4 regions of the Brachybacterium fresconis genome follow, and region 4 is predicted to be linked to each of the others. Evidence: riboswitches for the same ligand, from Rfam matches in the RefSeq annotation. Region 4 holds a riboswitch; each other region holds the start of a gene.
What was found. A riboswitch is a leader RNA that binds a small molecule or an ion and turns the genes downstream of it on or off. The one in region 4 is predicted to bind thiamine pyrophosphate.
Positions count from the first base shown of each region.

Region 1: it holds a riboswitch for thiamine pyrophosphate, as region 4 does, so the genes downstream of both, JOF44_RS04500 (3-oxoacyl-ACP reductase) here and JOF44_RS07160 (YkoF family thiamine/hydroxymethylpyrimidine-binding protein) in region 4, are expected to answer to the same signal.
Region 2: it holds a riboswitch for thiamine pyrophosphate, as region 4 does, so the genes downstream of both, JOF44_RS19150 (ECF transporter S component) here and JOF44_RS07160 (YkoF family thiamine/hydroxymethylpyrimidine-binding protein) in region 4, are expected to answer to the same signal.
Region 3: it holds a riboswitch for thiamine pyrophosphate, as region 4 does, so the genes downstream of both, JOF44_RS04530 (NUDIX hydrolase) here and JOF44_RS07160 (YkoF family thiamine/hydroxymethylpyrimidine-binding protein) in region 4, are expected to answer to the same signal.

Region 1 is NZ_JAGIOC010000001.1:970,165-979,060, forward strand. It holds gene JOF44_RS04480 (ATP-dependent DNA helicase) at 1-1,366, opposite strand, end outside; one part of gene JOF44_RS04485 (IS3 family transposase) at 1,463-2,478, opposite strand; one part of gene JOF44_RS04485 (IS3 family transposase) at 2,478-2,751, opposite strand; gene mobF (MobF family relaxase) at 2,803-3,969, opposite strand; gene JOF44_RS04495 (MFS transporter) at 4,395-5,852, shown strand; gene JOF44_RS04500 (3-oxoacyl-ACP reductase) at 6,077-6,853, opposite strand; TPP riboswitch at 6,948-7,067, opposite strand; gene JOF44_RS04505 (NUDIX hydrolase) at 7,203-7,628, opposite strand; gene JOF44_RS04510 (class I SAM-dependent methyltransferase) at 7,629-8,384, opposite strand; gene JOF44_RS04515 (thymidylate synthase) at 8,381-8,896, opposite strand, start outside.
Region 2 is NZ_JAGIOC010000001.1:4,318,962-4,327,857, reverse strand. It holds gene JOF44_RS19170 (ADP-ribosylglycohydrolase family protein) at 1-333, opposite strand, end outside; gene JOF44_RS19165 (hypothetical protein) at 406-1,290, shown strand; gene JOF44_RS19160 (M13 family metallopeptidase) at 1,352-3,373, shown strand; gene JOF44_RS19155 (hypothetical protein) at 3,370-3,942, shown strand; TPP riboswitch at 3,965-4,072, shown strand; gene JOF44_RS19150 (ECF transporter S component) at 4,119-4,700, shown strand; gene JOF44_RS19145 (ATP-binding cassette domain-containing protein) at 4,678-6,774, shown strand; gene JOF44_RS19140 (ankyrin repeat domain-containing protein) at 6,822-7,253, shown strand; gene JOF44_RS19135 (GNAT family N-acetyltransferase) at 7,276-7,785, opposite strand; gene JOF44_RS19130 (alpha/beta fold hydrolase) at 7,778-8,842, opposite strand; gene JOF44_RS19125 (Fpg/Nei family DNA glycosylase) at 8,855-8,896, opposite strand, start outside.
Region 3 is NZ_JAGIOC010000001.1:979,289-983,143, reverse strand. It holds gene JOF44_RS04545 (hypothetical protein) at 23-223, opposite strand; gene JOF44_RS04540 (hypothetical protein) at 972-1,127, shown strand; gene JOF44_RS04535 (hypothetical protein) at 1,220-1,423, opposite strand; TPP riboswitch at 1,629-1,745, shown strand; gene JOF44_RS04530 (NUDIX hydrolase) at 1,780-2,253, shown strand; gene thiD (bifunctional hydroxymethylpyrimidine kinase/phosphomethylpyrimidine kinase) at 2,250-3,059, shown strand; gene JOF44_RS04520 (nucleoside 2-deoxyribosyltransferase) at 3,126-3,602, shown strand; gene JOF44_RS04515 (thymidylate synthase) at 3,592-3,855, shown strand, end outside.
Region 4 is NZ_JAGIOC010000001.1:1,566,093-1,574,988, reverse strand. It holds gene istA (IS21 family transposase) at 1-1,413, opposite strand, end outside; partial or broken gene JOF44_RS07185 (IS110 family RNA-guided transposase) at 1,571-2,359, shown strand; gene purQ (phosphoribosylformylglycinamidine synthase subunit PurQ) at 2,432-3,157, opposite strand; gene purS (phosphoribosylformylglycinamidine synthase subunit PurS) at 3,157-3,414, opposite strand; gene JOF44_RS07170 (MBL fold metallo-hydrolase) at 3,724-4,452, shown strand; gene JOF44_RS07165 (protein-L-isoaspartate O-methyltransferase family protein) at 4,462-5,040, shown strand; TPP riboswitch at 5,097-5,205, shown strand; gene JOF44_RS07160 (YkoF family thiamine/hydroxymethylpyrimidine-binding protein) at 5,246-5,965, shown strand; gene JOF44_RS07155 (ECF transporter S component) at 5,962-6,594, shown strand; gene JOF44_RS07150 (ATP-binding cassette domain-containing protein) at 6,707-8,896, shown strand, end outside.

The DNA.
Region 1 (8,896 bases), 600 kb from region 4:
CCAGACCGGCGATGGCCTCGTTCGCGCGGGCGGTGGCATCGGTCAGGCCCCGGTCGGCGCGGTCGCGACCCATCGCCTCCACGAACTGCGCCCTCGCCCCTGCGAGGTCCGCAGCGATCACGTGGAGTTCGTTGCGTCCGCTGCCACGGGTGAGGCCCACATAGACGGCTGCCGCGTCGAGAGCGTCTGAGAGCACCGTGTGCGCACTGTCGACGGTCGCGCCTTGGACGCCGTAGGCGGTGGAGGCGTAGGCCAGATGCACGTGCTCGGCCACGTACTCGGCCGGAAGGGCAACCGTGACGCTGTGTTTGCGGTCGGTGCCGGTCTCGATCGCGTGGACCGCACCGTCCTCGTCGACGCTTTGGATGGTGAAGGTCTGCCGGTTCGCGACCCGCAGCTCGGCATCATTCTGCCGCGCCTGCACCAGATCACCCACACCGATCGCCAGACCATCAGAACCGGTCACGGTACGGGTGTCGTCGACCTCGCCAGCTTCGACGCGGACGGTGCGGATGCGCTCGTTCAGGACGGTGGCCTCGTCGTTGGTCGCCACGGTCACAGCATCCTCGCGGGCCGTGTGCTCGGCGATGTGCTCGCGCAGCGCGTCATCGTCGGCATGCAGCCGGACCAAGCCGAGCGAGTGCAACTGGTCGAAGATCGCCGCAGGGTTCTTCCCGTCGCGCATCCGCAACGTCAAGGCCGCATAGTGTTCGTCGTCGAAGCGGTGCAGCTCGCTCATATCCACAGTTGCCCCGCGGATGTGCGCGGCCATATCGAGCACCCCGCCACGCCCGACCGCGGGCAGCTGGGCACGGTCGCCGACCAGCGCCACCGACGCCCGAGACTCGCGGACGATGGTGAGGAGGGCCAGCGCGGTGTCCTGGTCGAGCATCCCTGCTTCGTCCACGATCACCCGCTCACCCCGCACCAACCGAGCACCCTGCGGCGGACCCATATAGGTCTGGCCCGTGGTGGGGTCGGTGTCGCCGGGCTTGAGGCGGGTCCAGACGCCGTCGTCGTTCCACCTGAACCCGTGCGCGTACACGAGCGCAGCCACACTGTCGGCTGGCACCTTTAGGGTCTCGGCTGCGACTTGGGCGGCCTTCTTCGTCGGGGTGACCACCCGCACCGACCGTCCGTCGTGGTCGAGGGCTTCGATGGCGGTGGCGAGCATGGTGGTCTTCCCGGACCCGGCGGCCCCTTCAACCACGACGAGCGGGTCAGGGGAGGCGACCGCGGCCGCAGCCTCGGCCTGCCCGGCATCGAGGCCGTGCTCGGCGGCGAGCTCGGTCAGGTCGGGACGGGGCGGCTCGCGGTTCGGTGCCTGCACTTCGAGCCGGTCACGCAACTGCGTCTCGGCCTCCACCACCCGCAGACTGGTGAGGTGTGCAACATGCTCGGGGTGCACGGCACCGGGCGGCAGCACGGAGAAGCAATCTGAATCGGCCCAGGTTCTCTGCCGCTACTTTGCGGGTTCGGGCTCTCGGTCGAGGGCCTCGTAGTGGAGCGTCTCGAACTCTACCGGGGTGAGCATCCCGAGGGAGCCGTGGAGACGCCGGTTGTTGTACCAGTCGACCCAGCCGGCGGTCGCGAACTCGACGTCCGAGAGCGTCCGGAAGGGGCCGGCGTGGAAGACCGTGGTGCGGATGCACTCGGTCTTGTACAGGCCGTTCACGCCCTCCATGAGGGCGTTGTCATACGCGTCGCCGACGGTCCCGATCGACGGGGCAATGCCCTCGAGGTCGAGGTGCTCGGTGTACCGGACCGAGGTGTACTGGGACCCGGCATCGCTGTGCGCTACCAAAGATCCTGGTGGGACCGGGTTTCCGTCGCGGTCGCGCTGCCACAGTGCGATCCGCAGCGGAGTCATCACCAGGTCGGTGCGCATGCTGGAGCTGGCGTGCCAGCCCACGATCCGCTGGGCGAACACGTCCACGACGAACGCGACATAGACGAACCCCGCCCACGTCCGGACATACGTGAAATCGGTGACCCAGACCCGGTCCGGAGCCGGAGCCGTGAAGTCACGACTCAGCAGGTCACCGGCACGTTTCCCATCCGGATTAGGGATGGTGGTGCGCAGCTTCTTCACCCGCCGCACGCCCTCGAGGCCAAGGGTCCGCATGGCCCGGTCGACCGCGCCGCGGGAGGTGCCGGCGAGGCCTTCTTGGCGGCGGAGCAAGGCAACCCACTTCCGTCGCCCGTACAAGCCCTCCGGCGTCATCTGCACCTGCCCGGTGACCGGGTTGAACTTCCATGCAAGCTCGCGGACCTTGTCCTCGACCAGAGCGTCTGTGACGGTGCGAGCAGCGATGCGGGCCGGCCGTTTCCAGGCCCGGTAGGTGCGTGCAGCGATCTCCAGGCCCTGCTGGCGCAGGACGCGGAGGATCGACTCGACTGCATAGCCCTCGGCGCGCATCTCGTCGATGAAGGCGAGGATCAGCGGTTGCGGGGGTCGAGCTCCCCCGCGAAGAAAATTGAGGCCCGGCGGAGGATCTCGTTGTCCTCCCGCAATCGCTTGACCTCGGCCTTCAGTCGTTTGACCTCGGCGGATTCTTCGGTCGTGGTGCCGGGACGGGACCCGTCGTCGACCTCGGCCTGGGCCAGCCAGCGCCGCACGGACTCCCGCGAGACGCCCTCTTGGCGGGCGACCGCGGCCGTCGCCGCGGTCAGGGTGGGGTACTCCTGGGCGTGCTCGCGCACGAGCCGCACGCACCTCGCGCGCAGCTGGGGATCGATCTTCTTCGGCATGCTGTCCATCCTCTCGGACTCAAACAGCAGCGGCATCAAACCTGGGCCGATTCAATCCCCTATTGCGAGATCGGTGGCGAGTTGCACGAACTCGCGCAACTCCGTAGGTGTCGCTTGCGCGCCGTGGTCGGTGGTGATGCGGGTGACGTGCTCGCGGATGGTGTGCACCGTCCACGTCGACCCACCCGCCGCACTGCGGTCGAGGGCACGGTTGGCGACTTCCTGCACGCTGAGGTCATCGACGGACACCCGCTCGGGTGCTGGTGCACGGGTGAGGGTCTCGGGGTTGTAACCGGCCTCGACCAGCTCTTGCTTCCAAGCATCTTCGTCGCCGAGGTCGGACGGTTTCTTGTTCGGCCGCTCATGCGCCCACGCCTTGTGCAGCAGCCGCGCGCGGACGACGGGGCCGGCCTCCTCGCCGGGATGCGCGGACTCCCACTCGGCCTCCAACCGCTTCAGGTTGCGTTCGACCTGATGGGCACGCTTGCTCATCACCGGGTTGAACGTCTCCAGCTCCGTGACCTCCCCGGTGACGGGGTCGAGGGTGAGGCCGTGAGCGTCCAGGGTTGCAGCCAGGTGCGGGTGCGCGGCGATCACCGCAGCGCCGAGTGCACGGATCGCACCCTGTTGCTTGAACAGGACCGCAGTATCGAGGGCACGCCACTTGCCCGCGGCGGGCACGCGAGTGCCGATCTGGAAGTGCACATGCCGGTGCGGATCACCGGCACGACTGGTGCGATGCACCACGGCCACCGTCTGCACCGACTCCGCCGGGATGATTTCCTGCTCCCCGCGCGGGCCAACCCGCGTGTAGGCGTGCTGGGCCAGCCACCGCCGAATCTCGGCCACCGCATCCTGCTGCGCGGCATCGAGGGCATCGGAGACCTCCGGGTGCAGGGCGGCAGCGATCGACAGGGACTTGGGGGTGTTGACGACCATCTCCGCGAACCGCGGCGAGCCCTTCCGGATCTCGCCAGCCTCACGCGGGATTCCCATCCGCTCCCCGGTCAGCGGATGGACCCAGTCCACCCAGCCCGCGTACTGCTCCGGGTCCAGCCCGGTGTTCGCGACGACCTCACCGGCGGCGTTGGTGATGGTGAAGTCCGCCAGCGCCGTGCCGCCTTCGAGGTAGTAGTCATCCGCGGTGGACCGGTCGGATTCGAGGTACCGGCGGGCGGCAGTGCCCGGCCCGCGGAAGAGGGTCACGCCGCCTTTCATGCCGGTCACCGCCTTCCTCACGAGTCGCTTCGTGAGGAAGGTGCGCGGGCACTACCGCAGGTAACATGCGTCCATTTATTTGTGTCTTCAGGCGGCGGGGCTGATCGGGGAGGCCATCGCGAGGGTGAGTTGCCGGGCTGGAGCCGATGAGTCGAGACAGCTCTGGGTGGTCCAGCGATCCGGTATGGAGGAGTCAGGGTGAGGGCGGAGACGAGTGTTGAGACTGTGGCGAGGTCGAACAGACACTAGGACCAGGAGGAAGGGGCGGGGAGGCTCGCCTCCTGAAACGCGTGTCGCTCGAGTGGTAGTCTGGGATCATCGGAAGTAAAAACGTGCGTCGCTGTTGAAGACGAGGCTCTCTACAGAGCGCACGAGCACACACGGGACGAACGGCCCGTCACTTCTTCACCGAGAAGGAGTGACCCATGATTCGTCGTCCCAGCCACCAGTCCGAGGCCGTGCAGCCGCCTCACACGCTGAAGGACGCGTGGATCGCGCTGGCCGGGCTGTCGGCCGTGTTCCTGTTCGAGATGCTCGACAACTCGATCCTCAATGTCGCCTTGCCCACCATCGGCCGGGAACTACAGGCCACCGCCACCGCATTGCAATGGGTGACTGGCGTGTACTCCGTCGTGTTCGGCGGATTGATGCTCGCGCTCAGCGCCGTCGCCGACCGCATCGGCCGACGCAAGATGATGCTGGCCGGGCTCGTGCTGCTCGGGATGACGAGTCTCGCGACAGCCTTCGTGGCCACTGCCGGGCAGCTCATCGCCGTTCGCGCGGCGATGGCGGTGGCCGCCGCGATGACCACGCCGGGCTCCCTGGCTCTCGCGTTCCGGCTCTTCGCCGATGACCGCCTCCGGGTACGCGCGATGACGGTGATCTCCACCGTAGGACTCATCGGCCTTGCCGTCGGCCCGATCGCCGGCGGCTTCGTCCTCGCCATCGCACCGTGGCAGACCCTGCTGCTGGTCAACGTGCCGATCGCAGCCATCGCCTTCATCGCGATCCGCAAAGGCATTCCCGCCGACCGGCCAGAAGAGCTTCACCGCGATCCTGTCGATATCTGGGGAGCCATCCTGGGCACCGCGGCCATCGCATCCGCATTGCTCGCCCCCGCCCTCTTCGTCGAAGTGGGCGCAGACACCTGGTTCCCCTGGGCCGGGGTGGCCGCGACCATCGCTTTCGCGGCAGCATTCGCCTGGCGCGAGCGCTCGTTCCAATACCCCCTGCTGGACCTGCAGCTGATCGCGAGCCCGCTCGTGTCCAGCGGACTGGCCTTCAAAGGCGCAGCCAACCTCGCCGTCGCAGGTATCGGGTACCTCGTTGCACTTCAGCTCCAGCTCGACTGGGGATGGACGCCCGCCCAGGCAGCACTGGGCATGCTTCCGCAAGTGATCGTCCTCGTCGCCGGCGGCGCCGTCATCTCGATCCTCGTCGACAAGCTCGGACTCGATCGAGCGGCCTGGCTCAGCGCCTCTGCCGTCGTCGTGGGCCTGGCCGTCTACGCGCTTCTGGGACGCGTCGGATACGTCTGGATCGCTGTGGCCCTCGTGCTCGTCGCGGCGGGAATGCGGGTCGTCGGCGTCGTCGCGGGAACCAACGTCATGAAAGGAGTTCCAGAAGACCGGACCACCGTCGGCGCGGCCCTGGCCGATACAGCCGGCGAGTTCGCAACCGCCGTGGGCATCGCCCTGAGCGGAACCTTCCTCGCCGCCATCTTCACCGGGCACCTCACCGCATCGGCCTGGCCGACCGAGCAGACCGCGGAGTTCCGACTCGCGGTCACCTGGGGCGGAATCGCTCTGACCGTGCTCGCGGCGGGCCTCGTCGCCTTCGGCATGCTCCGAGCCCACGGAGAGAAGAGCGCCCCAGAAATCTAGACCGAAGGGTGTTGACGGCGTGTCCGTCAAGGGAATGAACGGGGCTTCTGCAGGGGCTCTGCTTAAACGAAGAGTGAGATGAGAGAGGCGTGGTCACGGTGTTCAGGGACGAGGCGCAGTCGGTCGTTGCGCTGCACGACGTGGCGGTGACCACCAGGCCGCGCTGCGATGACCGACACCGTGGATGAAGAGGTTGAAGTGGGCCTGCTTGCCTTCCACGCCGCTCACCCCTTGACGAGTCCGCCGTCGACGATGAGGTTCTGACCCGTCACACCCCTGGCCCACGGGGAAGCGAAGAATACGACTGGGTCGGCGAGCTGATCCGGCGTCGTCACCGCCCGCAGCGGGGTGCCCGCGGCGATGCCCTCGAAGACCGCCTCAGGGGTCGCCGCCGAGGCGTCGGTGGTCAGCAGCAGCCCCCCGGAGACCATGTTCACCGTGATGGCCTGCGGGCCGAGATCGTCGGCGAAGGTGCGTGTCAGGGACAGCAGCGCTGCTTTCGCCGCGGTGTAGTCGTGGTAGGGCACGACGGGGTGCTGGAAGAGGTTCGTACCGATGTTGACGATCCGGCCGAAGCCCGCCTCGACCATGCCGGGAAGGGTGGCCTGGATGACGTTGAGAGGCCCATGCACGGAGCCGGTGAACTGTGCGGTGATCTCCTCGTAGGAGATCTGGTCCGCGTGGGAGCGGGCGTCGCCGTTGAAGGAGAAGTCAGCCAGCGCGTTGTTCACGACCGTGGTGATCGGACCGCCAAAGCGATCGGCGGCCTCAGCGACGAGGGCATCGACCTGGGCGCGGTCGCGGACATCAGCCCGGATTGCGATCGCCTTTCCGGGGTGGGCGGCGGCGAGGTCCTCCGCGGCGTCCTGGGAGGTGTGGTAGTCGATGACCACTCGCGCACCCTGGGCCAGGAACGCGCGAGTGATCGCAGCTCGGAGTCCGCGGGCGCCGCCGGTGACGAGGACGATCTGCTCGGTGAGGGGGAGAATAGTGTGTGCCATGTGTATGCCTCTCGATATCGAGGCGAAGGCAACCCGTGCGCACCGAAGAGCGAAAGTTGCTCTTCGGTGCGCTGACACCGCCAACATTGTCGGCGGGTGAAAGTCCGGACATTCCCTTCGCCAGTGCTAACTGGATCAGGTTCAACGGGTGTCATCTCAGCCGACCACGTCCCGTGCTCGAAAGCTGGAACGGGCGGCGCCCCGTGTCACGCCACCATCACATCACGGAAACCACACTCTCCACAAGCTTCGGACGGCCTGATTCTTCGTTACTGGAATCGCTGTCACAGAACACCTGATATCACTACGTGCTATCCGGCAAATGGGCATTCTGGCTTCTTGAGTGTTCCTATTGCTTGCGTTCCAGCTCGAGCGCGGTTTGGGCGATAGCGCGGACGTTGAATGTTTCCGCGACCGGTATCGCAGCCATTTCCTCGAGGGTGAACCATGCCGCTTCGAGTGCGTCATCGTCCGGGACCGGTTCCCCTCGTTCCCATCGGCAGAGCACTGCGATCAGGACGTAATGCAGATTGTGGTCGGCATCGATGACGTCGACAGCATCGAAGACATCACCGGGTGTGGCGAGGACTCCTGTTTCCTCGGCGAGTTCGCGCGCGGTCGCGGCGGTCAGGGTCTCGCCGGGTTCGATCTTGCCCCCGGGGAATGCCCAGCGCTCGGCGTCGGGCATGTGGGCACGCCGGATAAGGAGTACACGTCCTTTTCGGACCACTGCCGCCAGCGTCGCCGGCTTCGGGTAGGAAGCGTCGCGCGTCATCTACCCCGCCCCGATCGTCGACTCGGAGTGGTCTTGGAGGTGGGCTGTGATCTGCATGAACGGTGGATGGTCGATAGGTGCCTGGGAGCCGACGTCCTCTACGGTTTGTGCTCCGCGGTCGGTGACCTTGTCGACTGTGAAGCCGGCCTCGGTCAGCACCGCCTCGTAGGTGCTGATGAACCAGTGCCGGTCGACAAGCTCGAGGATCCCGGTGCCGGGGATCTGCAAGCTGACCTTGCGTTCGTCTCCGTCACGGTAGCCTCTGCCGGGCTCGCCGCTGCGGAAGGTCGGGAACGGTACTCCTGTGGCCGCCGGGTTGCTATCGACGATGAAGAGTCTGCCGGTCGGTGTAAGCACTCGGGCGAGCTCGCGGGCGATCGCTCTCAGTTCCTCGCGTGTGGGCACGTTGATGAATACGAAGCAGCACACGATCGCATCGAATGTGTCATCCGGGTAGGGAACGTGGCCGCTGTCGATGGTGTGGAATCGCGCGGCCGGTTGCGGGGTCTGCGCCCGGGCGAGGGTGATCATGTCGGTGCTGATGTCGACTCCGACGACCTGTGCTGCGGCTCCGGCGTCGAGGAGGCGTCGTGAGACTTTTCCGCTGCCGCACCCATAATCGAGCACGATCCCCCCTCGGCCGCAAGCAGTTTGGAGGTCATTGACGAGCGGGGTATAAGCCAGTCGGTTTTCGACATAGTCGTCATAGGCATCGAACCCTGCTGAGACTGCCGGAGTCGTCCATGATGTCGTCACTGCTGCACCGCCCTCACACGCGCGTTTTCGATGCTGGGCCATCGGCTCACGACCAGCTCCCGGTGGAGGGGATGGAGGTCGCCGATAATCGATGGGTCGACTGGTCGTTGGTATTGGAGTTGCCGGTGGATCCAGAACAGGCGGACAATGTCGACCCACGCTTCCGGAAGATCAAGGGTCGCCAGTGCGCGGCCTGGGAGCTCGTCTGCACGGATCGACTTCTCCAGGGCGAGGACCTGGTGCACCTGGTCCAGGCTCGCCCCCGAGGGCAGCCGTGGAAGAGTGCTGGGTTCCTCCACGATCGTCTGATCATCGCCGCCGAGGAGGGTGTGCACCTTGGTGAGGTCTTTTTCGTAGATGTGGATCGAGCCGACGTTGTGGATGTACACACCCGGGGTCAGGCCCAGCATCGAGGCGAGAAATTCTTGGATGAACGTGAAGGAGAACGTGTCGTTGAGCAGTCCCATGTACGCGTCGTTGGCGCGCATGAACGCGACCATGTGCAGACGGTC
Region 2 (8,896 bases), 2.8 Mb from region 4:
GATGTCCGGGGTGCCCAGCGACCAGGAGTACCACTCCCGGGCGATCTGGTCCTGCGCGGACTCCATCCGCAGGTCATGGCGGTTGGACGTGGAGATCGCGGCCTCCAGCACCACGATCGCCATGGAGGTGTCGTCGGTCCACTCCCCGACCTGCCAGCCGAGGACCCCGCCGCCGATCATGTCGATGTCCTCGGATGCGACCACGGGGGCCTGGAACTCGTAGGGAGCACCGAGCGCATCACCGGTCGCCGCCGCGACCACCGATCCGGCCGCGCGCCTGCGCTGCTCAGGGGTCAGCCCGGTATCCGTCGTCATCGCCGCATGTGTGCTCACGTGATCATCGTTCCACACCGGCGTCTGCGCTCCCTGACCCCAGTACCCTGGAAGGGACTTCGAAGGAGCCCCATGACCGAGATCCCCGGCAGGTCCACGGACCAGCCTGCCGACGTCCCCCCCGACGTCCCGGCGGGTGCCGCGCCCGAGAACGACCCCCACGGCCAGAACGACCCCCACGGCGGGGGCCCGCACGACGGAGACCCGCACGACCACAGCGACCACGATCATCCGCCGACGGGGGCGGACCTGGTCCAGGACCTGGTCAAGGGCCTGTCGGTCCTCACGCTCGTCCTGCCCGTCCTCGGCGTGGTCCTGCTGCTGGCGATCCTGCCGCTGGCTCCCACCAGTCCCCTGGTGCTGATGCTGGGCGTCGGTCTGGGCGCCGCGCATCTCGTCGCCCTCGTGGCGACCAGCATGTTCGTCGCCCGCACGCGCAAGCAGCTGGCGGTGAACCCGGGGCTGGTCGCCGTGCGCAGCGCCCTGGAGGAGGTGCTGCGCGTCGCTGCGGTGCTGCTGGCGCTGCTGCTGTGGCCCGCCGACATCCGCGCCGAGCTCGGCGTGTGGGTCGGTGCCGGGGCCGCCCTGGTGTGGCTGGCCCTGGCGACCGCGCAGACCGTCTCCACCCGGCGCCGGATCGCTCGTCCCTCGGAGTGGTCCCAGGACGCCGTGGCCACGCTGCTGGCCGAGCGCGTCGGTGCCCGCGGTGCCGTGCTGATGCGCCTGCTGGACATCGTGGGCACCCTCACCTTCCAGGTCGGGGCGACCGTCCTGGTGATCCTCTCCCCGGTCCTGGTGATCGGGACCGCGGTGCTGTCCATCGGCTCCGGCCTGTCCACGCTCGTGCTGCAGCGCCGCGCCCCCGCAGAGCGCTCGCGGACCCCCTGGGCCTACGCCCCGCTGGGGATCGGACTGCTGACCCTGGCCCTCGCCTCGCTCGGGCTGATCGGGCTCTGACCCGCGCAGCACCGCTGACCCGCCTGACTCTTCCCACCCCACGATCCCGCAGGAGCCGATGATGACCGCTGCCCCCACCTCCACCGCCCGCTCCGGCCTCGCGCTGACCGAGGTCGATCCCGATGTCCGCCTCCAGGACGACCTCTTCGGCCACGTCAACGGCCGCTGGCTCGCCGCCCACGAGATCCCGGCGGACCGGTCGAGCGACGGAGCCTTCCACCAGCTGCGGGACCTCTCCGAGCAACGGGTGCGGGAGATCATCGAGGACGCGGCCGAGGAGGTCGACGCCGCGGAACCCGCCGTCGCCCCCACCACCGACCACGGTCGCGTCGGCGCCCTGTACCGCATGTTCATGGACACCGAGTCGATCGAGCGCGCCGGGATCGCCCCGCTCGAGGACCTCCTGGCCACCGTGACCGGGAGCGCGGACCTGCCGGCCCTCACCCGCACCATGGCCGCGCCCGACTCGGGGACCAGCGCGCTGCTGGCCTACGTCTGGACCGACGACCACGACTCCTCCAGCTACCAGGTGAAGCTCCACCAGGGCGGTCTCGGCCTGCCCGATGAGTCCTACTACCGCGAGGAGCACTACGCCGAGATCCGGGAGGCCTACACGGCTCACCTCGCCGAACTCGCGCGCATCGCCCACCTGCCGGGCCGGGAGGGTCTGCTCGCCGGGGAGGCCGAGGACCTCGCCCGTGCGGTGATGGACTTCGAGACCCGCCTGGCCGCCTGCCACGTCGACGTGGTCCGCCTGCGCGACCGCGAGAAGTCCTACAACCCGATGGACGACGCCCAGCGCCGCGAGCTCGCCCCAGAATTCTGCTGGGACGCCTATCTCGAGGGCTCCGGGGCACCGGCCGCCGCCGTCGAGGTGGTCTCGATCGGCCAGCCCGAGTTCGTCTCCGCCGCCGCCGAGCTGCTGGCCGGCGAGGACCTCGCCGTGCTGCGCACCTGGCTGGCGCTGCACACCGTCGGCGCCTACGCCCCGTACCTGCATGCGGATCTGGTCGAGGAGGACTTCGCCTTCTCCGGCAGGGTGCTCTCCGGCGCCGAGGAGCTGCGGGAGCGCTGGAAGCGCGCGGTCGCCTTCGTCGAGGGCGCCGTGGGCTTCGCCGTCGGCCGCGAGTACGTCGCCCTCCATTTCCCGCCGGCCCACAAGGAGCGCATGACCGTCCTGGTCGACGCACTGATGGACGCCTACCGCGACTCGATCACCTCGCTTCCGTGGATGACCCCGGCCACCCGCGAGAAGGCGCTGGCCAAGCTCGAGAAGTTCACCGCGAAGATCGGCTATCCCGAGCGCTGGCGCACCTACGACGGCCTCGAGATCGTTCCCGGCGACCTGGTCGCCACGGTGCGGGCCTCCCGCCGCTTCGACGCCGACTTCGAGTACGCCAAGGTGGGCGGTCCGATCGACGAGACCGAATGGCACATGACCCCGCAGACGGTCAACGCCTACTACAACCCCGGCGCCAACGAGATCGTCTTCCCCGCCGCGATCCTCCAGCCGCCGTTCTTCGACGCCGAGGCCGAGGACGCCGTGAACTTCGGCGGCATCGGGGCGGTCATCGGACACGAGGTCGGCCACGGCTTCGACGACCAGGGCTCCAAGTACGACGGGGACGGCAACCTCGCCTCCTGGTGGACCGACGAGGACCGCGAGGCCTTCGACGCCCGTGCCGCGACCCTCATCGCCCAGTACTCCGAGCTCTCCCCCCGCGAGCTCGACGACGTCCACCGCGTCAACGGCGCCCTCACCATCGGTGAGAACATCGGTGACCTCGGCGGGCTCTCGATCGCGCTGGCGGCCTACCGCGGCAGCCGCTCGGCGCGCGAGGTCGACGCCGTCCTGGACGGCTTCACCGGGCTGCAGCGGGTGTTCCTGTCCTGGGCGACGGTGTGGCGCGGCAAGAACCGTCCCCAGGAGGCGATCCGCCGCCTCGCCGTGGACCCGCATGCGCCGATGGAGTTCCGCTGCAACACGGTGGTCTCGAATCTCGAGGCGTTCCATCTGGCCTTCGACGTGCGCGAGGGCGACGGGATGTACCGCGCCCCCGAGCAGCGCGTGACGATCTGGTGAGCGGGCGGCCGGACGCCCCCTTCTATGTCGGCACCACCCGTCCGTCCGGGGTCGGGTGGACCCGCATCGGCCTGACCGCACTGGCCGGCGTGATCGTCACCCTGCTGATGGCCAGCCGCAGCTCGGTGCTGGCCGCCGCGGTGATCGCGGGCCTGTTCGCCCTGCTGACGCTGTGGACCTGGATGGGCCAGCACTCCCGCTTCCTGGTCGACGAGCGCGGGGTGACCGTGAGCCTCGGCGGCTTCCTGCCGCGGGCCAGCTGGCCCGTGGAGGACTTCCGCACCGTGCAGTACCGCACGCTGGCGGCGAACACGGTGGGCGTGACCCTCGGCGGCTACGGCTGGCGCCGTGGCAAGGCGACCTCCTCGACCCGCGCCGAGCTGACGCCCGTCGGCGATCGCAAGATCTTCACCACCGGACAGACCCAGCAGCCGCACCGGATGATGGTCACCCGCGCCGGCACCATGGTGGAGATCATCGGCCGCTCCGGCACGAACTACCTGCTGTCCCCCGAGGACGTCGAGGGCACGGCCGAGGCGATCGACCAGGCGATCCGTTCGCGGCGCTGAGGGGCTAGACTGGCTCACGGTCATCGACTGACAGGGGAGCACCACCAGGGTGCTGAGAGTGCGCGTTCCAGCGCAGACCCTCGAACCTGATCCGGCTCGCACCGGCGTAGGGAGTCGGGATTTCCGCGAGGCGCCGACGGCGTCCCGCGCCCCTTCCGCTCGTGGAAGGAGACGTGATGACACGCTTTCGCACTCTCGACCTGCTGGTCACCGTGCTGATCGGAGCGGCCTTCGGGGTCGCGTTCCTGGGCTACGGGCAGCTGTACACCCTGATCGGGCCGCTGACGGCGGCGTTCAAGCCCGCCGAGGGCCTGCTCGCCGGGATCTGGTTCCTGCCGGCCGTGCTGGCGGCCCTGATCGTCCGCAAGCCGGGTGCCGCCCTGCTCGCCGAGATGATCGCCGCGGTCGTCTCGATGCTGCTGGGCAGCCAATGGGGCTGGGGCACCGCCGTCTCCGGGCTGATGCAGGGCGGCGGGGTCGAGCTGGTCTTCCTGCTGACCCGCTACCGCCGTTTCACCCTGCCCGTCGCGGTCCTCGGCGGCATGGCCTCCGCCCTGCTGGAATGGGGGTGGGAGAAGATCGCCTACTACCCGGAGATGAGCTGGCCGTACTCGCTGACGATGCTGGCGTTCTTCCTCCTCTCCGGTGCTGTGCTGGCCGGGGGCCTGGGCTGGGCCGCCTCCCGCGCGCTGGCGGCCACCGGTGCCGTCGACTCGCTGCCGGCGGGACGTGAGCATGTCCGCGCCACCGAGGCCTGAGACGACCGGGGAGCTCGCGCTCTCCGGCCTCACCTGGCGCCCCCTCACCCGCGCCGAGCCGACGATCGCCGGGCTGGACCTGGCGATCCCGGCCGGCGAGCGGGTGCTGCTGGCGGGCGCCAGCGGCAGCGGGAAGTCGACCGTGCTGCGGGCCCTGGCCGGCCTGCTCGACCCGGAGACCGGCCAGGGCACAGGGGTTCCGGGCCCGCCCGATCGGCCCGGGGAGCGTGGCCTGCTGCTGCAGAATCCCGCCGACGCCCTGGTCGCGGCGACGATCCGGCGGGATGTCGCCTTCGGTCCCGAGAACGCGGCCCTGTCCCGTCCCGCGATCGGGCAGCGAGTGGCCGATGCCCTGCCGGCGGCGCGGGTGGAGCTCGACCTCGAGCGGGCCCCGCTCGAGACCAGCGGCGGCCAGCAGCAGCGCATCGCCCTGGCCGGAGCTCTCGCGCTGAGGCCGGACGTGCTGCTGCTGGACGAGCCGACGAGCATGCTCGACGCGGCGACGGCCGAGCAGGTGCGCTCGGCGATCCTCACCGCCGCCGGGGATCGCACCCTGGTGCTCGCCGAGCACCGGATCGAGCCGTGGCTGCCCCACGTCGACCGGCTCGTCGTGCTGGGTCCGCAGGCCCGCATCCTGCTGGACGTCGACGCCGCCACCGCCCTGACCGAGCACCGGAACGCCCTGGTGGCGGCGGGGATGCTGGAGGGCCAGGACGCCGCGGACGGCCCCGCGCCGCGGATGGTCGCCCCGGAGGCCGCCGTGGTCGCGGCGCTGCACGGCGTCACGGTCCCTGCACGGGGGCTCACGCGCCCTGTCGACCTCACGGTCCGTGCGGGATCCCTGGGCGTCCTGACCGGTCCCAGCGGGGCCGGCAAGACCACGCTGCTGCGCGTGCTGACCGCGGCAGGCCCGCCCGCCCTCGGCACCGCGCAGCGTCCTGCCCCCTCCCGCCTCGCGACCGTGCCGCAGGATCCCGAGCACTCCTTCGTCGCCGCCACCGTGGCCGAGGAGCTGCGCGCCTCCCCCTGGGCCGACGACGAGCAACTGGCCGATCAGCTGCTCGAACGCGCCGATCTCGTCCACCTCGCCCGCGCCAACCCCCACCGTCTCTCCGGCGGCGAGCAGCGACGTGTCGCGATCGCCGCCGCGCTGGCCCAGAAGCCCGATCTGCTGGTGCTCGACGAGCCCACCGTCGGCCTCGATGCCCGCCGGCGCGAGGCCGTCCTGGGTCTGCTCGAGGACGCCGCCGCCCGCGGCTGCGCGGTGCTGGCCGCCTCCCACGATCCGTCCCTGATCGCCCGCGCCGGAGACCGGTTCGACCTGGCGGCGCCCGACCCCGAGGCGGTGCCTCGGTCCCGCCCGCGCCGCCGGATCCCGGCCGACGCCCTGAACCCGCTGACGCTGTGCCTGATCGGGATCCTCGCAGCGATCGGATCCTTCGCCGTCCAGACCTGGCAGGGCGGACTGCTCGCGCTGGTGCCGCTGGTGCTGCTCGGTCCGCTCGCCGTCCGCTCGCTGCGCGGCGGCCTGCTGCGCCTGGTGCCGATCGCGCTGTCGGCCGCCTCTCTCGCCTGGACCACGGCGCTGCTGGGCGAGGCCCCGGCGCTGTCCGGTCAGGCCTGGCTGCTGGGGCTGAAGGAGGCGGCCCGGATCGGCGTCTTCGTCGCCCCCGGGGTGCTGGCCCTGGGCAGCGTGGCTCCGACGCCCCTCGGGGATGCCCTCGGCGGACGGCTGCATCTGCCGGCGCGCCCCGTCGCCGCCGGGGTCCTCGCCCTGGTGCGGGTGGGGCATCTGGGCCGGCAGTGGGAGATCATCACCCGCACCCGGATCCAGCGCGGCCTGGGCTCGGCCCGCTCGCCGCAGCTGCTGGCGAGCGCGACCCTGGCCCTCCTGGTCGACACCCTGCGCGGCGCCGAGCAGCAGGCCCTGGCCATGGACGCCCGCGGCTTCTCCGGCGCCACGGACCGCACCTGGGCCGAGCCCAGCGAGTTCGGGCGCGCCGACGTGCTGGGGGCGCTGCTCGCCCTGGTGCTGCTGGTGTGGCCCGCCGTGGCGGAAGCACTGGTGGGGTGAGGTGTCCCACGAGTGCACGGCGCTCCGGGACGCCGTAGCCTGGAGCGGTGAACGAGGACACCCAGCCCCAGCCCACCGCCGCCGAGGACGAGGCCGTCATCGCGCTGGCGACCACGATGCTCGAGGCGGCTCGCAGCGGCGATGCGGCGACCCTGCTGTCGCTCGTCGACCAGGGCGCCCCGGTGAATCTGCGCGACGGCGGCGGCAACTCGGCGCTCATGCTCGCCGCCTATCACGGGCACTCGGAGCTGGTGCGCGAGCTCGCCGCCCGCGGCGGTGACGTGGACCTGGCCAATGACCGCGGGCAGTCCCCGCTGGCGGGGGTCGCCTTCAAGGGCACCGTGGAGGTCGCCCGCACCCTGCTCGCCGCGGGCGCCGACCCGCACCGGGGGACCCCGAGCGCCCTGGAGACCGCGCGGTACTTCGAGCGTACGGAGATCATCGCCCTGCTCGAGCAGACGCCGCCCGCCGAGGGCTGAGGATCCGGCGCCGGAGGGTCGCTCAGCCTCGCCCGGGGCGCAGCAGCATCGGCACGTGCTCGATCCCGGCCTCGTCGAACGGCGCGCCCACCGTCTCGAAGCCGAGCCCCTGGTACCACTGCTCGAGGTAGGCCTGGGCGTCGACGTGGATCTCCGCCTGCTCATCGAGCGCGCGGGCCAGATCGATGCTCGCCCGCATCACGCGCCCGCCCAGGCCCCGTCGGCGGTCCGCCGCGCGCACGGCGACCCGGCCGATGCGCACGGTGCCGTCGGCCTCGCGCAGCACCCGCGTGTGGGCGGCGGGTTCGCGCTGAAGACCCGCGGCCGTGGCCTCCGCGCCGGGCACCTCGAACCACACCAGCGTGGTGGTCGGGTCGAGGTCGCGCCCGTCCAGATCCGGGTCGGTGGCGCCCTGCTCGAGCGCGAAGACGTCCTGGCGGAGCTTGGCGAGCAGGTACAGGGTGCGGGGGTCGATCTCGGCGACGGGGGCGCGTCGCAGCACCTCGTCGGAGTCGGTCACGGGCTCAGGCATGAGGGTCAGGGTACCGATCGGACGCGGTGGCCGCGTCGACCATCCGCGCCAGCGATCTCCGCCATTCCTCGACCATGGCCGGGCCGCCGTGGCCCTCGTCCTCGATGATCATCAGCTCGCTGCCCGGCCAGGCTCGATGCAGCTCCCAGGCGGTCAGCGCCGGCCCGGAGACGTCGCGCCGACCGTGGATCAGGGCCCCGGGGATCCCGGCGAGGCGATCCATCCCGCCGAGCAGCCCGCTGCCGGGCGCGGCGCCCCACGGCGCGGCCCAGTCGGCGACGAAGCCGTCGTGGGCCCAGTAGTGGGTGACCAGTCGGGCGACGCCCCGCTCGTACTCCGTGACCGGGTCTCCTGCGGCTCCGGCGTGCGGGCCGGAGGGGCCTCCGCCGCCGATGCCGATGTGCGCGTCCTCCCAGGTCATCCAGACCCGTACGGCGGCGTCCTCCAGGTCCCGATCTCCGGAGGTGATCATCCGCCGGTAGGACTCCACCAGGCGCAGCCGCTCCGGCGACCGGTCGTGGCGGTCGTAGCCGCCGTGGTCCTCGGCGAGGCGGGCGAAGGCGTCCCAGGCCTCGGGATACAGCGCTCCGACCCCTTCGGTGATCCAGTCGACCTCGCGACGGGAGGTGCTGGTCACGGCGAACAGCAGCACACCGAGCACCCGCTCGGGATGCGCCTGGGCGTAGGCGAGTGCCAGGGTGCTGCCCCAGGAGACGCCCTGGACGATCCACGCCTCGATCCCCCGGTGCTCGCGGAGCCGTTCGAGGTCGGCGACCAGGTGCGCCGTGGTGTTCGCCGAGAGATCCACCTCCCCGGGACTCCCGGCCGACGGGGCGGAGCGCCCGGCCCCGCGCTGGGACAGGCCGAGGAGCCGGCTGCGATCCGTCGGGACGCTGCGGCGGTACCCGGGGGTCAGCGGGCTGCCGGGGCCGCCATGGAGGTACACCACGGGCACGCCGTCGGCGGCGCCGCTCTCCTCCCAGAAGATCTCGTGGCCGTCGCCGACGGCGAGCAGGCCGCAGGCGGTGGCGGCCGGCGGCTCGGGCTCTGTGCGCATCGTCCTACGGTCTCACGGGGTCAGCGCCCAGGCGGCGGCGGGGTGCTCGCGGGT
Region 3 (3,855 bases), 590 kb from region 4:
GACGGTCAGGATGCCGGGTGGGTCAGGTGGCGTCGCCGCGGAGTTGGTGGCGGATCAGCTCGGCCTGCTCGGCACTCATGGGCGGGAACCGGGAGGCTGTGGTCTTCGCGGCCTGCCGGATCGTCTCCCGGTCGGTGTCGGTCAGGGCCTCGTCGTCGATCGCCAGGCGCGGCCTCGTCGTCGTGGTGGGCGTATGGGTCTGGGGTGTCGGGATACTGTTCATACCCGACAGGTACGCCCATACACCCGAGGTTCAAAAACAGCAATCACTGCATCTAGCCATCCGCGCAGGAGCGAGCTACTATATGTGGATGGTCAGTGCTGTCGTGCCCTTGGAGGCCCCGAAAACGGGGTCGGGCACGGGGGTGCCGATTCGGCGCCCCCGGAGCAGTCACCAGCGGAAAGTCACGGTGGTGAAAATTGTGCACCACCGTCAGCCCGCTGTCGTCGTCTCCGGCAGCACGGTTGTGGCAATTTGCCACCACCGTCGACCTGCCCTCGTTCTTGACGGTGGTGCCACGGTGGCACCACGGTCGGCTCGAGCCCACGGGGGTGAAAATTTTCCACCCCCGTGCCCAAGCCAACGGTCCCGCAAATTTTGCAGGACCGTGCCCGCGCCGGGGGCCGGTGAACGGCTCCGGAAATTTTCCGGCCCCGTTGCCCCTGCACGGTTCGCACCTGCGGATGGCATGGTGGTGCCGATTCGGCACCACCATGGCCTGCCCGCGCGAGGCGTACGGCGCCGCCACAGTGGCGGCACCGTGGGCGTCCCCCTGGCACGGTGGGAGGAAATTTCCTCCCACCGTGACAGGGGTTTCGCCCTGAGAGGTTGGCCTGCGTCGTGATCAACGGGTCCGCCCATTTTGCGGACCCGTTCTCCTCGCCCGGACGTGACCGGGCCGCCCGCACGCTGCTCTCGTTCCGCTCGCCTGTGGCGGTACGTTGAGTGTTCATAGTCCGAGTCCTCGGTCATGTGGCCCCCGCCCCTGGTCTGGTGGACCGAACGGCGGGTCGGGGTCGAGGCGGTGTGCTCGCCGCTGCAACGCCGCTCGCAGCTCGTGATCCAGGGCACCTATCTCGCGCCGTGGGCGGTCTCGGCTTCCTTCCACGCCGCCGGGTCGGTGTAGCCGGGGATGTTGACGAGCACCTCGGTGCCGGGATACGTGTAATGATCCGGCATCACCGTCCACCCCCGCCCGAGACATTGGCCCGCGGCGTGTTACCGGGTGATGCCGTGCTTCGCGTCGATCTGCGCCAGCCGGACGGCGATGGCGTCATCGGCGGACATCTCTCCAGTGAGCACCTTGCGGCCCAGGGCACGGTCGGCGTCAGTCTCCTCTTCGCTAGCCATCCGCTGGCTCGCAGTGACCTGCGCTTCGAGCCGGTCGATCTCGGCCTGTTCCAGGGCCTTCGTCGTCGCCATGACCTGTCCTCCTTCATGCTCGCCCGACACCTTCCATTCTACCGTCCAAGGCCGACACCGACCAGTGACTCCACCCGTGAGACGGGCACTTGCTCCATCGGGCACAGTCGCAGCACTGGATAGGTGCGCAGCCGATCCCAACACCAGCATCCCGCAGCGGGCAATCCGCGCAGGGTGTATCTGTGACGGCATTCTGGTAGATTCGGGTTGCACCGAGGGGTGTCCCGTCAAGGGGCTGAGATACCACTGGACGTTGTCAGCGTGGTGACCCTAGAACCTGATCCGGATCATGCCGGCGAAGGGACTGGTCTAGCAGGGCTTCTTTCCTTCGCTGGCCTCCCCATTAGGAGGTTACAGTGTCCCATTCTGTTGTCGGCCCCGCGACGTCCTCAGTCGAGGTGCGCCCGAGGGTCGCAGTCATTTCCGTCCTCATCAAAGATGACCATGTCCTCTTGGTGCGTCGCGCGAACCCTCCTGATGCAGGATTCTGGGGATTCCCGGGCGGGAAGATCGAATTCGGAGAAACGATCACCAAAGCCGCCGAACGCGAACTCGGTGAAGAAACCAGCATCATCGGTCAGGCGACCGGTGTTTTGACTTCCGTTGATGCGTTCAGCCGAGACGAGACTGGACGGTTGGACAGTCACTACGTGCTTATCGCCGTGCTCTGCCAGTGGCGCTCGGGGCAACCCCACGCTGGCGACGACGCCCTCGAAGCACGCTGGTTCCCCCTCGACGAGGTCGACGAGGCCCGCCTGACTCTGAGCAAGGATGTCGCCGAGGTCGCCCGCTACGCCGCCACACAGCAGCAGAAGGAAGTGCACGCATGACGATCAAGAACGTCCTATCCATCGCAGGCACCGACCCCACTGGCGGGGCGGGCATCCACGCCGATCTCAAAGCCTTCTCAGCGAGGGGCACCTACGGTATGGCCGCGATCACCGCGGTCGTGGCACAGAACACGCGCGGTGTGCGCTCGTTCATGCCCCTTGATCCCTCTTTCGTCGGTGAGCAGATCGATGCAGTGTTCGACGATGTGCGCGTCGACGCGGTAAAGATCGGTATGGTCGCCAACGCCGCGATCGCCGAGGTCATCGCCGAGCGCCTGCAATACCACGAAGCCGAGACCGTGGTCCTTGATCCGGTGATGGTCGCCAAGAGCGGCGACAGGCTGTTGGACGACGATGCGGTCGCAGCCATCCGAGACACGCTCGTGCCACTGGCCACGATCATCACCCCGAACCTTCCCGAAGCCGCCGTGCTCCTCGACACCACAGATGTCACCCGCTTGGGGCAGATGGAGGACCAGGCCACCGGGCTGCGTGGCCTTGGCTGTCAGTGGGCGCTACTCAAAGGCGGGCATCTCACGAACGAGACGGTCAGTGTCGACTACCTCGCCGGCCCCGACGGGATCTCCACCTACACCTCTCCCAGGATCGAAACCCTCAACGACCACGGCACCGGCTGCACCTTGTCCTCGGCGATCACCGCACTGCTGCCTGACCACACCGTGCCCGAAAGCGTTGAACGGGCGAAGACCTACCTGCACGGCGCTCTCGTTGCCAGCGACCGCCTCGACGTCGGCCAAGGTCACGGTCCCCTGCATCACTTCCACCAGCTCTGGCCGCGCGGGTAGGGATGCAGAACAGCCCCTCCTCGTTCCGATCGGTAGAGCTAACCACTTCGACTCATGAAAGGAGCCGTGACGATGACGCGAAAGATGTTTCTCGCCGGCCCGTTCAAAGCTCTCGTCGACGCCGACACCCATGTGATGGGCGACGCCGCGATCGACAAGTACACCTCGATCATCGACTTCTTCGAAACCCAGGGGTGGGATGTGCACTGCGCCCACCGCAGAGAGCACTGGGGCCGTGAGTTCATGGAACCCAGCGAATGCACACGCATCGACTACACGGAGATCGCCGCCTGCGACGTCTTCGTCGCGTTCCCCGGCGCACCGGCATCCCCGGGCACGCACATCGAGATCGGGTGGGCCTCCGCCTGGAACAAACCCATCGTCTTACTCCTCGACGAGGGAGCCGAGTACGCGTTCCTCGTCCGAGGCCTCTCAGCGGTCGCCGACGTCCAGATGATCACCATCGATCCCGAGCAGCCCACCGGACCACGCATCCTCACCGCGATCGAGCACGCGCAGGCAGGAGCCGTCAGTGAAGCCTGAGTATCCCGACCTCCACACGCTCTACCTGGATTCCCTGCGACAGGTCTACACCGGGTTCGAATACCAGAACAGTCCCCGCGGGCAGGACGAACGCGAAATCATCGGCTACACCGCACGCCTGACCAACCCGGCCCGGCGGTACTGCTTGGCCAGGTCTCGTCGGCAGAACATCATCTTCAACTACGCCGAAGCACTGTGGTACCTCTCAGGGAAGAACGACCTCGACTTCATCCGAACCTACGCACCCTCGATG
Region 4 (8,896 bases):
CCCGGCCAGCGCCAGCTGGCAGGCCGCTTCTACCCGTTCACTGGAGTAGCGGCGCGATAGGCGCAGCACCGCCAGCGCGGCGTCCAGGCCCTGCTCATCGATGGGCACGGACTCGAAGATCCGGTCGATCACGGTCACGGCTGCGGGGCCGATCCGCTCGGCCCACGCCCTCACTCGTGCAGCGTCCCAGGGCTGGTAACGCTCCCCACCGGGAAGGTCAGCCTCGTTGGTGCGGTACTCATTGGCCGCAGTCTCCGGCAGCAGCAGGTGGCTGGTCAGCCGCTCGGTGCCGCGATAGACCTCCAACGCCCGGTCGGTGATCCGCAGATCCACCCGCTCCCCGATATGAGCGAACGGCACCGAGTAGTAGTTCCGTTCCCAGACCACGTGCGCGTTGCGTCCGACCCGGCGGGCATAGACCCACCGCGAGATCTCATAGCCCACCGCCGGCAGCACGGTCAGCAACGGCTTCTCCTCCGCGGTGAAGACGCTGGCCCGAGACCCGGGCCGCTTCTGGAACGGCTCGGCGTTGTACTCGTCCATCCGCTCGGCGACCGCTGCTGTCAACTCCGGCAGCGAGGTGAATCGTCGATCCCGCAGTCCCGCGATGATCCAGGTCGCCACGTGCGCGACCGTGTTCTCCACGCTGGCCTTGTCCTTGGGCTTCTTGATCCGGCCGGGAAGGACTGCCGCGGAGTAGTGCGCGGCCATCTCCCGGTAGGCGTCGTTGAGGACGACCTCGCCCTCGCGGGGATGCTTGATCACCCCGGTCTTGAGGTTGTCCGGCACGACCCGGGGCGTCGACCCGCCGAAGGCCTCGAACATCGCCACATGCGCGCGCTGCCAGGTGTCCTGACGCATATCCAGCGCCGGCCAGGCGAACGCGTAGCGGCTAAACGGCAGGCACCCCACGAACAGGTAGACCCTGGTCTCCTTCCCGGTGACCGGGTCGCTCAGCGTCATCGTGGGGCCGGACCAGTCGACCTCCACGCTCGCGGCAGCCTTGTGCCCGACCCGGGAGGCGGCCCCGGTGACCAGGACATGACGCTGGTAGGTCTTGCAGAACCGGTCATAGCCCATCGCCGGATCTCCCGCAGCAGCGCAGGCATCGACGTACTCACCGTGCAGCAGCTTCAGCGTCACCCCCACCCGGGCCATCTCGCGGTGGGCGCGTTCCCAGTCCGGCTGGGCGAACACGCTCTCATGCTCACCCCGGCCCGGGAACAACCAGGCATACACCTCCCCGTCAGGGAAGTCGGCGACATCGTCCCAGCTGATCTCGGCCGCGTCTGCAGCTTCCAGTACTGCCGTGATGCTCTTGCGCGACATGCCCTGCGACGCCGCGATCGCCCGCCCGGACAAGCCCTCCGCCCGCAGCTGCAGCACGAGCTTCGCTCTAATCTTCCGTACCATTTCCGATTGCTCCTTCCGCCACGTGCCCTATACACGCGGCGGAAGGAGCCTATGGACGTGGCCCCCAAGCACACCGTCGGTGGCCCCCGAGCGCGCTACACCCCGACTCGCGCACCGGCCCCGAGACGCGCTACCGACGGACCCCAGTGACGCGAATATTCACACCAGGGCGCTGAATCGGATTCGGTCTCTGCTCACGCAGATTCATCCTGCGTTCGAGCGCGTCTTCGCCGGCGGCAGTCTGGCCACCGGGCTCGTGCTGGACCTGCTGGAGAAGTTTGGCGGCCCGACCAGGTTCAGGGCTGCAGGCCGGGCCAGGGTTCTACGGTTTGCCCGGTCCCGTTCGCGTCGCGATCCCGAAGCGCTGATCGACCAGATCTTCAAGGCGCTGGGCGAGCAGACCGTGGTCGTGCCGGCGACCGCGGCAGTGGAGCTCGTGATCCCCCGAGTCGCTGGTCAAGTGAAGGAACTGAAGGAACAGCGGGCGACAGTGGCGCGGGAGGTCGAGGCCATGCTGGAGGACTTCCCTCTCGCCTCGGTCTTGATGAGCATGCCGGGGATCGGCATCAAGACCGCCGCCCAGATCCTCCTGAACATCGGCGACGGCTCCGCGTTCGAAACCCCCGGCCACCTCGCGGCCTATGCAGGCATCGCGCCGGTCACGCGAAGATCCGGAACCTCGATCCGCGGCGAGTTCCCCGCCAGATCCGGCAACAAACGCCTGAAAAACGCGATGTTCTACTCGGCCTGGGTCGCCTCGAACCACGACCCTGCCTCGAAGGCCTACTACGACCGCAAACGAGCCCAGGGCAAACGTCACAACGCCGCCGTTATCTGCCTGGCCCGCCGCCGCTGCAACGTCATCTTCGCAATGCTCCGCGACGGCACCTACTACCAGCCCCCGAGAACCGTCCCTACCCCTGAGCCGGCCGCCCTCGCGGCTTGACTCGAAACATAGGGACACCCCCCCCCGGAAGGGGGACGGCGCTCGTGGGCGCGGGGCGCGGAGGATCGAGGGTCAGGCGACCAGGCTGCGCAGCACCGAGGTGAACATGCTCAGCCCGTCGACGCCCGTGCGGGTGCCCGCCCCGGGCTCGTCGGGGCCGAAGCCCGTCTCGACGGCATGTTCGGGATGGGGCATCAGCCCCACGACGTTGCCCTCGGCGTTGGTGACACCGGCGATGTCGTGCCGGGACCCGTTGGGGTTGGACTCGAAGCCGGCCGGGCCGTGGGAGGCGCCGGCGGTGTAGCGGAACACGACGCGCTGTTCGGCCTCGAGCTCGGCCAGGGTGCGCTCGTCGGCCACGTACTGGCCGTCCTGGTTCTTCAGCGGGATCCGGATGACCTGGTCCTGCTCGTACTCGGTGGTCCAGGCGGTGCGGGTGTTCTCGACCCGCAGCGGCTGGTCGCGGCAGAGGAAGGAGCGGTGGGAGTTCTTGATCATCGCGCCCGGCAGCAGATGCGTCTCGCACAGCACCTGGAACCCGTTGCAGATGCCGAGGACGGGCATCCCGCCGCGGGCGGCGTCGACCACCTTGTCCATCACCGGGGCGAAGCGGCTGATCGCGCCGGCGCGCAGGTAGTCGCCGTAGGAGAAGCCGCCGGGCAGCACGATCGCCTCGACGTCCAGCAGATCGTCCTCGCCGTGCCACAGCGCGACCGGATCGCCGCCCGCCAGGCGCACGGCCCGCAGGGCGTCGCGGTCGTCGAGCGTGCCGGGGAAGGTCACCACACCGATGCGCATCAGGCCTGGCCCTCCTCGACATCGAGGGCGGTGACGTCCTCGATCACGGGGTTGGACAGCAGGGTGGTGGCGGCCTCGCGGAGGTTCGCGAGCACCGCGTCGGTGACCTCGCCCTCGACCTCGAGCTCGAACCGCTTGCCCTGGCGCACGGAGCTGATCCCCTCGAAGCCCAGGCGGGGCAGCGCCGCGGCGACGGCCTTCCCCTGCGGGTCGAGGATCTCCGGCTTCGGCATGACATGGACCACGACGCGGGGCATGGGGCGCTCTCCTGGAGGACATCGGCCGCTCGCGGGCGGCCGGACGGGTGCGTTCTGCTGGGCGGGACGGGAGCGGCTCCCGGGCTCACCGACGATCTCGGTGCCGACCCCGGCCATCGTACCGAGCCGCGGGGGCCCGGCGGGGGAGCGCCCAGCACCCGGCGGCGGCAGAGTCCGGCCGGCGGGTGCCCGGCGACCCGGGGGAGAGCTCGGCGCCCGGCGGTCGGCGCCCGGCGCGCGACCCCTCGCGCCCTGCGGCGAATCAGGTTACGTTCGTCGTGTCCGAGTCCACCGATGCCGGAGGCAGCGATGAAGATCCGTCACCTCGTCCATTCATGCCTGCTCGTCGAGACCGCCGGGAGACGGCTCCTGGTCGACCCGGGCGGCTTCAGCGGGCGGGCCGTGCGCGCTCTGGGTCCCGGGACCCTCAGCACGATCGATGCCATCGCGATCACCCATCAGCATCCCGACCACCTCGATCGCGCCCTGCTGGCCGAGGTGCTCGCGGCGAGCCCGGACGCGATCGTGATCGCGGAGCCGGAGACCGCGACGCAGCTGGCAGAGCCGGCCGAGGACGTCCCGGCGGTGGACGGCGAGCGTCTGCTCCCGCTGAGCGCCGGGGCCGCCCACGAGTTCCCGCCCGTCGGCGATGACCCGGCTCTGAGGATCAGCGCCGTCGGGGGCCAGCACGCGATCATCCATCCCGACATCCCCCGGGTGGGCAACACGGGTCTGGTGCTCACCGCCGGCGACTCTCCGCGCCTCGGCATCACCGGGGACTCCCTCGAGCCGGTCCCCGAGTTCCACGGGATCGACGTGCTCGCCTTCGCGGTCGTCGCGCCGTGGTCGAAGATGTCCGAGACCATCGACTTCCTGCGCAGCGTCCGCCCGGTCCTCGCCCTGCCCGTGCACGAGGCGATCGCCAGCGACGTCGGCCGACCGATCTTCCTGCGCCAGTCCACGAACCTCGCCCCCGAGGGCACCGAGGTGCGCGACTGGCCGGCCGACGGCGTCGTCGAGATCACCTCGAGGGGATGAGTGGTCGTCATGGAGCACGACGCCGACGCCGTGGACCTCGCCTTCCGAGCGGTTCGGCGTGCCCGGTTCCTGCCCGAGGAGCAGCGTGATCGGGCGGACCAGGACGCCCCGCTCCCCATCGGCCACGGCCAGACGAACTCGCAGCCCTACACGGTCGCCGTCATGCTCCGGCTGCTCGACGTGCCGCTCGGTGGCAGGGTGCTCGACCTGGGCTCCGGGTCGGGGTGGACGACGGCGCTGCTCGCACAGCTCGCCGGACCCGGCGGGAGGGTGATCGGCGTGGAGCGCCAGGAGGCGCTCATCGAACCGTCGCGACAGGCCCTCGTCGCCGCCGACCCCGCGGGCGTGGCGGAGATCCGGCTCGCCCGCCCGGGTGTGCTGGGCGCCCCGGAGGACGGCCCCTACGACCGGATCCTGGTCTCCGCCGAAGCGCGCGAGGTCCCTCACGCGCTGCTCGACCAGCTGGCCGAGGGCGGGGTGATGGTGATCCCCGTGGGGACGACGATGCATCGCCTCGAGCGCCGCGGGGGCCGGGTGCGGGACACCGAGCACGGCGGGTTCCGCTTCGTCCCCCTGGTGGAGGACTGAGCGCGCGTGCCGGCGCATGGACAGGTCTGCGGCACGCTCCCGTCGGCGGCTACAGTGGCCGTGTGCACGGGAGCCCGGTGAGCCGGGCTGAGAGGGAGTACTCCGACTCCGACCGTAGAACCTGATCCGGATCATGCCGGCGCAGGGAGCCTCCGCAGGGCGAGAGCCGCTGTGCGTCCGTGCCGCGTCGTGAAAGGCACGGATCGTGACCACCGCTGCTGCATCGTCCGTTTCTCCCGCCTCGTCCGCCGCCCCGGGGGAGGGGAGAGCCCCGACCGCCTCCGCGGACCCTGTCGAGACCCCGCTGGGCTTCGGGGTGGGCGCCCGGATCACCGCCGCCGTCATGGCCGACGACTACGCCCGGATCCTCGGCGAGACGCTCTCCGGTCTCGACGAGAGCTCTCTGGTGCGCGAGACCGGCGACGTCTCCACCTATGTCGGAGGTCACGAGGCGGACCTCCTGCGCTGGCTGATCGACCTCGGCGAGGGACTCGCCCGCACCGAGCACCACGCCGCGCTGACCGTGCACCTGTCCCGCGGCTGCCCTGGCGAGGTCGTCTGCGAGCTGCCCGGCGGCGCCGGGCCGCGTCGCGCCGAGGTCCCGCCCCCGCGCCGGACCGGGCGGTTCGCCACCGCGGAGTGGGCCCTGTACCCCTTGGCCGACCAGGTCGCCGCGGACGGCACCGCCCCCGACCACATGCGGGACATCTGCGCGGCGATCGATCATGCCCGCGACCTGGGCACCTTCCGCGGCTCCGAGCACTTCGCGACCCGGCTCGAGGGGGACGTCGGGGACGTGCTCGCGACCGCGCTCGCCGGATGGGTGCTGGTGGGGCGCGGCGTCCAGCACGTGACCAGCCATCTCACGGTCAGCCTCAACAGTCCCTCGCACGAGGTCCGGGACCTCGGGACGGTGACGCGATGACCGCCCGGGCCCGCGGCCGGCTGGACCTGCGCGAGATCGTGCTGGTGGTGGTGCTCGGAACCGTCTTCGGCTTCCTGTACTGGGTGTTCGTCCAGACTTGGAACGCTCTGGCGATCGCCATGGGGCCCGCCGGGGACCTCGCCCAGCACGTCCTGGCCGGGTCCTGGTTGCTGGTGGGGCCCGTCGCGGTCGCGATCATCCGCCGCCCGTTCAGCGGAGTGATCGCGGAGATCCTCGCGGCCGTCGTCGAGGTCGTGTTCCTGGGCAGTCCCGTCGGTCCGCTGCTGCTGCTGTCCGCCGCGCTGCAAGGGGCGGGCAGCGAGCTGCCCTTCGCACTGACCCGGTACCGCCGGTTCGGATGGGGCACCTACGCCCTCTCCGGCGCCCTCGGCGCGGGTCTGGTCTTCTTCTGGACCGCCGTGCGGATGGGCTGGTACGGGCAGGACATCCTGGGGCTGCGACTGGGAATGCAGGTGGTCTCCGGCATCGTCCTCGGCGGCCTGCTCGCCAAGGTCCTGGTCGACGCCCTGGTGCGCACCGGAGTGCTCGACAACTTCGCGATCGGCGGATCCCGGCAGAGCGCGGATCCGAGGACGGTCGACGACGCCCCCGCCCGCCGTGTCCGCTGAGGCGTCGCCACCCGGTCGCGCCGGGCGGGCGGATCGCGTCGTCGCAGCCTGTGCGGAGCGCCCGACGGGACGCGCCCCCGCGGGCTGCGGCGCGGCCGAGGGTGACCGGCCGGTGGTCCGGGCCGAGGACCTCGAGGTCGTCCTGCCCTCCGGGGACGGCGTCGGCCCCTGGACCGGCACCCTCCGGGCGGGAGAGCAGGTCCTGCTGCTCGGCCCCTCCGGCGCCGGCAAGTCCACGTTCCTGCTGGCACTGGCCGGCGCGGTGCCGTCTCACGTGCGCGGCAGCGTCTCCGGGAAGGTGCGGATCGACGGGCGGGACCCGGTGGCAGACGGTGTCGCCGCCCTCTCGGACGTGGTCGGCTACCTCGGCCAGGACCCGGTCAGCGGGGTGTGTCTGCCGGACGTCGCCGACGAGGTCGCGCTGCCTCTGGAGAACCGATGCGTGCCCCGGACGTGGATCGGACCCGGGGTCGACGCCGCGCTGCGCGGCACCGGGGCGGAACGGCTCCGGCATCGGCGGACCCGGAGCCTGTCCGGCGGGCAGCTGCAACGAGTCGCCCTCGCGGCGGCGACCGTCACCGGACCACGGCTGCTGCTGCTCGACGAACCCACCGCGATGCTCGACGCCGACGGCGTGGCCGTCGTGCGGAAGAGCGTGGAGGCGGCGGTCGCGCAGCCCGGGGTCGCGTCGGTGCTCGTCGAGCATCGACTCGACGAGTGGGCGGGGGAGCAGGGGGTCGTGGCGCTGCCGCGGCGCACGATCGCTCTGGACCGCTCCGGGCGGATCCTGGCCGACGGGCCCACCGAGGGCGTCCTCGCCGAGCACGGCCCTGCGCTGCGGGACGCCGGGTGCTGGCTGCCGCGGGATGTCGAGCGGGAGCTCTCGCGGGACGAGGACGGTCGACGGCACCTCGGCGGCGCAGCGGGGATCACGGGGCGCTCGGACACGCCGGCCGAGGCACCGCCGATCGCGGTACGTGCCCGGGGTCTCGCTCTCGGCCACGGCAGCGGCACCGTGCTCTCCGGCATCGATCTCGACCTGGTCGCGGGGCAGGTCCTGGCGGTCGTCGGCCGCAACGGAGCCGGGAAGTCGACCCTTCTCGGAGCGCTCGCGCGGCTGGATCGGCCCGACGCGGGCACCGTCACGGGGGCGGCCGCCGGGCTCGTCTTCCAGCGACCGGAATCCCAGTTCGTCGGGGCGACGGTGCAGGAGGAGCTCGCCGACACCGGAGCGTCCCCGGAGCAGGTCGAGGCGATGCTGGCGCGACTTCGGCTCACGGACTGGTCCGGATCCAGTCCGTTCCGCCTCTCCGGTGGGCAGCAGCGGCGACTGTCGATCGCGGCGATGCTGCTGGGGGGCCGACCCGTCCTGCTGGCCGACGAGCCCGGATTCGGCCTCGACCGCGCCGCTCAGCGCACGGTCATGGGCCTGCTGAGGTCCGCCGCCGACGAGGGGCGCGCGGTGGTGATGACCACCCATGACCTGAGCGCCGTGACCGCGGCCGACACGGTGGTGGTGATCGTCGACGGCACGGCGCGGGCGCCGCTGTCTCCCGCCGACCTGCTCGCGGACCGGGAGCTGATGATCGCGGCGGGGCTGGTCCCGGGCGGCGGGCACGAAGCAGGCCCGGGAACCGGCGTCGCGGCCGAGAACGAGGCTGTGGCCGGAGCCGGAGCCGGAGCCGGAGCCGGAGCCGGAGCCGAGACCGGGCTCGGGCCGGCCGGGTCCGGGCGGTCAGGACCACTCGCGTCCCGGAACCCGACGGTGCTGCTGGGTCTGCTCACCGCGCTCAGCGGGGTGTGCCTGTTCCTCACCGATCCCGTGCCGCTCGCGGTGCTGTATCTTCTGCTCTCGGTCGCGGTGATGGCGGGAACCCGCCTGGGACCGCTCCGTCTGCTGCGCGGGCAGCTGCCCTTCGCGCTCTTCGCTCTCGGGGTGTTCAGCGTGAACGTGCTGAGCAGGCCCGGGCACGAACCGTGGCCGGACCTGCCCGTGCGCATCACCGAGGAGGGTCTGGTGCTCGGCGCGGCCCTCGCCCTGCGCGCCCTGGTGATCGGGCTCGGTGCCCTCGGCGTCGCCCGGGCGACCGATCCCCGCGCCACCATGGTGAGCCTGCACGAGCATGCGCGTCTGCCCGCGCGGTACGCCCTCGCCCTCCTCGCGGGCCAGCGCCTGCTCGACGAGCTCCCGGGGCGCTGGCGGGTCCTCACCCGGGCGCACCGGGTGCGCCTGCCCCTGCGGGCCGACGGCTCGACACCGGCGCTCGGGCCGCGCCGTCTGCTGCGCTGCGCGTTCTCCCTG